2 regions of the Aeromicrobium tamlense genome follow, and region 1 is predicted to be linked to the other one. Evidence: riboswitches for the same ligand, from Rfam matches in the RefSeq annotation. Region 1 holds a riboswitch; the other holds the start of a gene.
The links. A riboswitch is a leader RNA that binds a small molecule or an ion and turns the genes downstream of it on or off. The one in region 1 is predicted to bind thiamine pyrophosphate.
Positions count from the first base shown of each region.

Region 1 (3,397 bases):
GCCACGCAGGCCCCGGGTCACCTGGTCGACGACGAGGTCGGTGACGCGCACGTGCGCAGGCTCCACCGGAGCCAGCAGCTCGCCGGGGACCTCCAGGGGAACGGGGGCGGGGCGCCCGGGCATCCACAGCGCGTCCGGCACGGCCGCGGTGCGGAACTGCGCGACCGAGCCGTCGAAGACCAGGCGACCGGCGTCCAGCACGACCACGCGGTCGACGTGGTCGAGCCACGGCTCGAAGCGGTGCTCGACCACCACGAGCGAGCGGTCGCCGACGACCGCCAGGACGGCGTCGCGGACGACCTCGACCAGCGCGGGGTCGAGCATCGAGGTCGGCTCGTCGAGGAGCAGCAGGTCGGGCTCGGTGGCCAGTGCGCCGGCAAGCGCGAGCCGGTGCCGCTCACCGCCGGACAGCGCACTGGTGAAGCGGTCGCGGTCGTACGGCAGCCCCACGGCGTCGAGCGCCGCGTCGACCCGCCGCCAGATCTCGTCGCGCGGCAGGCCGAGGTTCTCGGGACCGAACGCGACGTCGCGCCCGACGCGGTCGGCGACGATCGAGGCCGACGGGTTCTGCGTGACCATGCCGATCCGCCCGTCGACCTCGACCGACCCGGACGCGTCCCCCACGAGCGTCGATCCCAGCGCACCGGCGACGGCGTGGAGCGCCGTGGACTTTCCGCTGCCGCTGGGGCCGACGAGCAGCACCCGCTCGCCCCGCTCGATCCTCAGGTCGAGCCGGTCGAGGGCGGGCCGCCGCCCGTGGAGGGGCGTCCAGGTGAAGTCGCGGAACGCGATCGTCACGCGCTACGGCCGCCCGGAGGGAAAGGAGTCCAGGGCGCCCGCCTTCGCCAGCGACCGCACGAGCAGCCAGCCGCCGAAGCCGGCGATGACGACGCCGGAGGTGGCGAGGAAGCCCAGGTGCAGCAGGCGCCACTGCAGGTCCCAGTCGGGGAAGTAGTACTTCCACTCGTAGAACGCCTCGAGCACGCCCGACAGGGCGCCGCCCAGGACCGCGGTCAGCAGGTCGAAGCGGCGGTAGAGGAACAGCGCGAAGATCAGCTCGGCGCCGAGCCCCTGCACGACGCCCGAGATCAGGACGGTGCTCCCCCAGGACGTGCCGCCCAGGACCAGCATCGACACGAGCGCGGCGATGAACTCGGTGGCGAACGCGGCGCCGGGCTTGCGGACGATGAGGCCGCCGACGACGCCGGCGATGAGCCACATGCCGCCCAGGAGGGCGGCCGCGGGCTTGAAGCCGACCGCGGCACCGAGGTCGATGACGTCGTAGAACTTCCCCCAGCCCCAGAAGACGACGCCGAAGGCGACGCCGAGCATCGCGATCGTGACGAGGTCGATCGTGCGGTAGCGGGTGGGACGAGTCGTGGAGGTGACGGCAGAATTCATGATGACTCCCTTCGCCGGTGCTAACCGGAGCAGGTTCAAGGGTCTGCGGCTGTTCCGCACTCTCAGCGCCCTCTGCATGGCGCTCCCCTGTCGTGGTGCTGCCAGCCTAGCCCGCACGGGCCGGGCACGGCAGCGGGGGCGGACCCGAGGATCCGCCCCCGCTCACTCCTGCGTCAGCTGCGACGCGTGCGGCGGCGCAGCACCAGGGCCGCTCCTCCGGCGAGCACCAGGACGCCGCCGAGCAGCGCGGCGCTCACGGCCGGACCGCCGGTCGCGGCGAGGTAGCCGTCGCTGACCCAGTCGTCGTCGGTCGTGTCGGCCGCGGCGTCGGCGGGCAGGATCTCGACCGGGACCGAGGCGATCACCTCGCCGCGGCTAAGCACCACGACGTCGTGCGAGCCGGCGGGCGCGTTGGTCGGGATGCGCACCGACACCTCGCCCGAGGTGGGCACCACCTTCGTGCCCATCGGGATCGGGTCGGAGCGCAGCTCGAACTCGAGCTCCTTGCCGATCCAGTTCGACCCGAAGGCGAAGGTGATGGTGTCGCCGGGCGACAGCACGTCGTCGCTCAGCAGCTCCACCGCGTCGGGGTCCTCGTCGTCGCCCGGGCCGGTCGTCGGAGCCGTGGTGGGCTCACCCGTGGGCTCGGTCGTCGGCTGCGTGGTCGGCGCGGTCGTCGGCTGGCTGGTGGGACCCGTGGTGGGCTCCGGCTCGGCGTCGCCGACCGGGATCGAGCCCAGGCCGAGCTCGTCCGGGCCCGCGCAGGTCAGGTTCGACGGGACGGTCGAACCGTCGGCCTTGTGGATCGTGGCCTGGATCGTGAACGCCTCGGGCATGCCCAGGCGGACCGAGGTCTCGGCGTACTCCGGGACCGTGATCTCGGGGACCGTGCCGGTGGCGGGGATCAGCCAGGGCTCGTCGGCGACCTGCGGGATCGGCGTGCGCGCCGACTTCAGGTCCTGGATCGCGACGGTCTGGGTCTGGCCGCCCGTGGTCAGGGTGATCGACGAGTCCGTCGAGCCGCCCTCGGCCTCACGGCCCTGGAGCAGCATCGCGGTGGACTGCCGCAGCAGCTCGGGCAGGGTCAGGGTGATGTCGACGCCGCGCGAGGAGATGACGTCGCCGACCTGGACCCGCGACGGGATCGTGGTCTCGGCCAGGACGCCGATCGCGTGCGAGCCGAGGTCGAGTCCGCCGGCCGTGACGCGGCACGTGTAGTCGAAGCGCTTCGACAGGTCGACGTCGTCCGCCGGCGGATCGGTCGGGGTCGTGGTGGGAGTAGTCGTCGGCTCGCTCGTCGGCTCCGTCGTCGGCTCGCTCGTCGGCTCCGTCGTCGGCTCGCTCGTCGGCTCCGTCGTCGGCTCGCTCGTCGGCTCCGTCGTCGGCTCGGAGGTCGGGCCGGTGGTCGGCTCGCTGCCCGCGGTGACCGCGATCGTGCCGAGCGACAGGTCGCCGGGGCCCGCGCAGGTCAGGGTCGACGGGACGGTCGAGTCGTCGGCCTTGTAGATGGTGGCGGCGATCGAGAAGGTGCTCGGCATGCCCAGGACGACCGAGCCGGTCGCCGTGGCCGGGGTCGTGATCTCGGGGACCGTGCCCGACGCCGGGATCGTCCACGGCTCGTTCGCCGTCTGCGGGATGGGCGTGCGCGGCGACCCGAGGTTCGGGATCGGGACGCTCGTGGTCTCGCCGCCCGTCGTCAGGGTGACGGCCGAGTCGGTGGACTCGCCGTCGGCCTCGCGGCCCTGCAGCAGCATGGCCGTGGACTGACGCAGCAGCTCGGGCATCGTGAGCGTGATGTTCACCGTGCGCGGCGCGATCACCTCGCCCGGGGAGACCGACTCGGGCGCCGTGGTCGACGCGAGGACGCCGATCACGTGCTCGCCGAGGTTCAGCCCGCCGGCCGTCACCTGGCACGTGTAGTCGAAGGACTTCTCCAGCTCCACGTCGGCGGCCGAGGCGGGCGAGACGAGCCCGACTCCGACCACGGCCGCGGCGG
Region 1 is NZ_JACBZN010000001.1:2,786,339-2,789,735, forward strand. Features, by position in the region: gene BJ975_RS17170 (ABC transporter ATP-binding protein) at 1-798, opposite strand, end outside; gene BJ975_RS13705 (ECF transporter S component) at 802-1,401, opposite strand; TPP riboswitch at 1,391-1,500, opposite strand; gene BJ975_RS17310 (DUF6801 domain-containing protein) at 1,575-3,397, opposite strand, start outside.

Region 2 (3,397 bases), 1.9 Mb from region 1:
TCGCGGCCGGCCAGCATCCCGATCTTCACCGCGTCGATCTCGACGTCGTCGCTCACCGCGTCCAGCTGCTCGGCGAGGAAGGCGACCGGCGGCACGTGCACCGACCGCACGCCGTGCGTGTTCTGCGCGACCAGCGCGGTGACCACGGCCATGCCGTAGCCGCCCTGGGCCGCGATGCTCTTGAGGTCGGCCTGGACGCCCGCGCCGCCCGTCGGGTCGGTGCCGGCGATGGAGAGCACCCGCGGCACCTGGACCGGGGCGCTCACGCCAGACCCCACGCGTCAGCGTGCTCGCGCGCAGCCGCGCGAGGGTCTGCCGCACCGCAGATCGACGAGGCGACGGCTGCTCCGGCCGCACCCGCGGCGCGCAGTGCCGGCAGGTCCGCGCTCGTGATGCCGCCGATCGCGACGGCGGGCAGGGAGGTGCTCCGCGCGAGCCGCTCGAATCCCTCGATACCGAGCGGCGGCGGCGCGTCCGGCTTGGTCGTCGTCGCCCGCAGCACCCCGATCCCCACGTAGCCGACCCGGCCGGGATCCAGTTCGGCGGCGGTCAGCTCCGCAGGCGTGGCGGCGCTCAGGCCGATCAGCGCCTCGGGGCCGACGAGCTCGCGAACCACCGCGGACGGCAGGTCCGCCTGCCCCAGGTGCACGCCCGTGACCCGGGCGCCGCGGGCCCGGGCGGCGAGGAACACGTCGACGCGGTCGTTGACGATCAGGGCGACGTGCTCCGGCAGGACCTCCGACACGGCGACGACGGTGGCGAGGAAGTCGGCGGCCGGCGCCTCCTTCTCGCGCACCTGCACCGCGGTCACTCCCCCGGCGGCCGCCTCGGCGACCACCTCCACGACCTCCCGTCCGCGCGACGCGGCGACCGCCGCGTCCGTGACGAGGTAGACCGACAGGTCGGCGCTCACGACAGCCGCGCCCGCGCGTCGAGGTCGGCTGCGTCGATCGAGGCCAGCGCGTCCAGGAAGGCCGGGCCGAAGGTGCCGGGGCCGGCGCTCTGCTTCGCGGCGAGCTCCGCGGCGACGGTGTAGACGGTGACCGCGGCAACGGTCGTGGCCAGACGGTCGTCGTCCACCGCGGCGAACGCCGCCATCAGCGCGCCGAGGGCACAGCCGCCACCGGTGATCCGCGTGAGCAGCGGGTCGCCGTTGGCGATCCGGACCAGGCGCTCGCCGTCGGTCACGACGTCGACCGGTCCGGAGACCGCGACGACGCCACCCGTGCGGACGGCCAGAGCGCGCGCCGACTCGACGGCCCCCTCGACGTCGTCCGTGGCGTCGACCCCGCGGCCACCGCCCCCGGATCCACTGACGGCGATGATCTCCGATGCGTTGCCGCGGACCACGGTCGGCCCGAGGTCGCGCAACTGCTCGGCGAGCGCGGTCCGCACGGGCAGCGACCCGACCGCGACCGGGTCGAGGACCCAGGGGGTGCCCGTGGCGTTCGCGGCCTCGGCGGCCTCGACCATCGCGGCTCGCTGCTCCGCCGTGGGCGTGCCGAGGTTCACCAGGAGCCCGTCGGCGACGGTGGCGAACGGACCGGCCTCGTCGGGGATGTCGACCATGGCCGGCGCCGCCCCGGCGGCGAGCAGGGCGTTGGCGGTGAAGTTCACCACCACGCTGTTGGTGATGCAGTGGACGAGCGGCCCCCGGGCGCGGACGCGGCCCAGGGCCTCGGAGGTGAAGGAGGACAGGTCTGCAGGCGTGCGCGACATCGCGACATTCCCTTCGCTAGGACGAACTAGATCAGGTTCGACGGGTGTGATCTCAGCCCCGGTGGGGCACCCCGTGTCTCGCCTGCAGGCTAGCCCGCGCGTCCGACGTGCTCGCGGGCGGCCGTGTGATCATGGCCCGGTGGGCATCCGAGGCACGATCGTGGCGCTGCTCGCCTGCGTCGTGCTGGCGGGGTGTGCGGGCTCGACCGAGGGGTCGGCGGTCACGCCTGCGTTCACGCTGCCCGTGGGCCCGACCACGTGGGACACGACCGCGCCGGCCTGGCTGCTCGACGGCACGCTGCACGTGGGCGACGTGACCGTGGAGCTCGGCGACGACGTGGACCAGTTCGTCCTGGGCGCGACGGGCGTCTACTGGAATCGCGGCGGGACCCTGCTGTTCACCAGCGCCGAGGGCGACATCCGCGAGGTCGCCGACGTCGGGTGGGACAACCTCGCCGTCTCGGCGGACCGCTCCGTGCTCGCCACGGTCGACCAGTCGCGCGGCCCGACCGACCGCTACGGCACCCACGTCATCCAGGTCGCCGCGTTCGACACCCGCACCGGCGAGCAGCTCTACCGCACGCCGGACGAGAAGCCTGACCGCGAGGCCGACCTCGCCGACCTGTACGGCGAGATCATGCCGCTGCTGCACGGCGTCAGCACCGAGCACGTCTTCTTCGACGGTGCCACGATCGACCTCGAGGACGGCTCGCGCGAGGCCGCGACCCTCGATGCCGACGGCCTCGAGGTCTACCCGCACCTGGCCGACACGCTGTTCCCCGCGGGCTACCGCGTCAGCATCAGCGGCGAGGGTCGTCACCGCGAGCTGTCGGACTCCTCGCTGTACGGACCGGGGCTCCTGTCACCCGATCGCAGCACGATCTTCGACACCTCGGCGTGGCCGACCCAGGCCGTCGTCTACGACGCCGCCAGCGGCGACCAGCGCGGGATCGACGCACCGTGGGAGCACTTCACGCTGGCCGGCTGGAGCGACGCGGACACGTTCTTCGGCGTGGCCGAGGAGATCGACGAGGCCCACGTCGACAACATCGTCCGTGCTCGGCAGGTCGTCACGTGCGAGCTGCGCTCCCTGCGGTGCGAGCCCGTGAGCCCCGTGGTCCCCACGCCCGAGGAGGGCGACCCGGCGACTCTGCTGGTCGAGGGCACCGCGGCGCTCTGAGCCTCAGCGCGAGGTGGAGCGCAGCCACCCCAGCACGGCACGCACCCGCCGGTGGTCGCTCTCGTCGGCGTACAGGCCGAGCTTCGCGAAGATGCGCTGCGTGTGCTTCTCGACCGCGCCCTCGGTGACGTGCAGGGCCTGCGCGATCGCCTGGTTGGAGCGGCCCTCGGCCATCAGCGCGAGGACCTCGCGCTCGCGCGGAGTCAGCGCCGCGACCGGGTCGGCCCGGCGTCCCATCCACTGCTGGACCACCTGCGGATCGAGCACGGTGCCACCGGCGACGACCTGGTCGAGGGCGCCGAGGAAGTCGTCGACGTCGCTCACGCGGTCCTTCAGCAGGTACCCGACCCCGCCCTCGCCTCCGGCCAGCAGATCGTCGGCGTACGAGACCTCGACGTACTGGCTCAGCACCACGATCCGCGCCTGCGGCCACCGGCCCCGCACCTCGACCGCAGCCCGCAGTCCCTCATCGGTGTGGCTCGGCGGCATCCGCACGTC
Region 2 is NZ_JACBZN010000001.1:891,446-894,842, reverse strand. Features, by position in the region: gene BJ975_RS04520 (bifunctional hydroxymethylpyrimidine kinase/phosphomethylpyrimidine kinase) at 1-266, opposite strand, end outside; gene thiE (thiamine phosphate synthase) at 263-913, opposite strand; gene thiM (hydroxyethylthiazole kinase) at 910-1,719, opposite strand; TPP riboswitch at 1,710-1,803, opposite strand; gene BJ975_RS04505 (hypothetical protein) at 1,859-2,899, shown strand; gene BJ975_RS04500 (response regulator) at 2,903-3,397, opposite strand, start outside.
Region 2: another riboswitch for thiamine pyrophosphate. It lies ahead of thiM (hydroxyethylthiazole kinase); the one in region 1 lies ahead of BJ975_RS13705 (ECF transporter S component).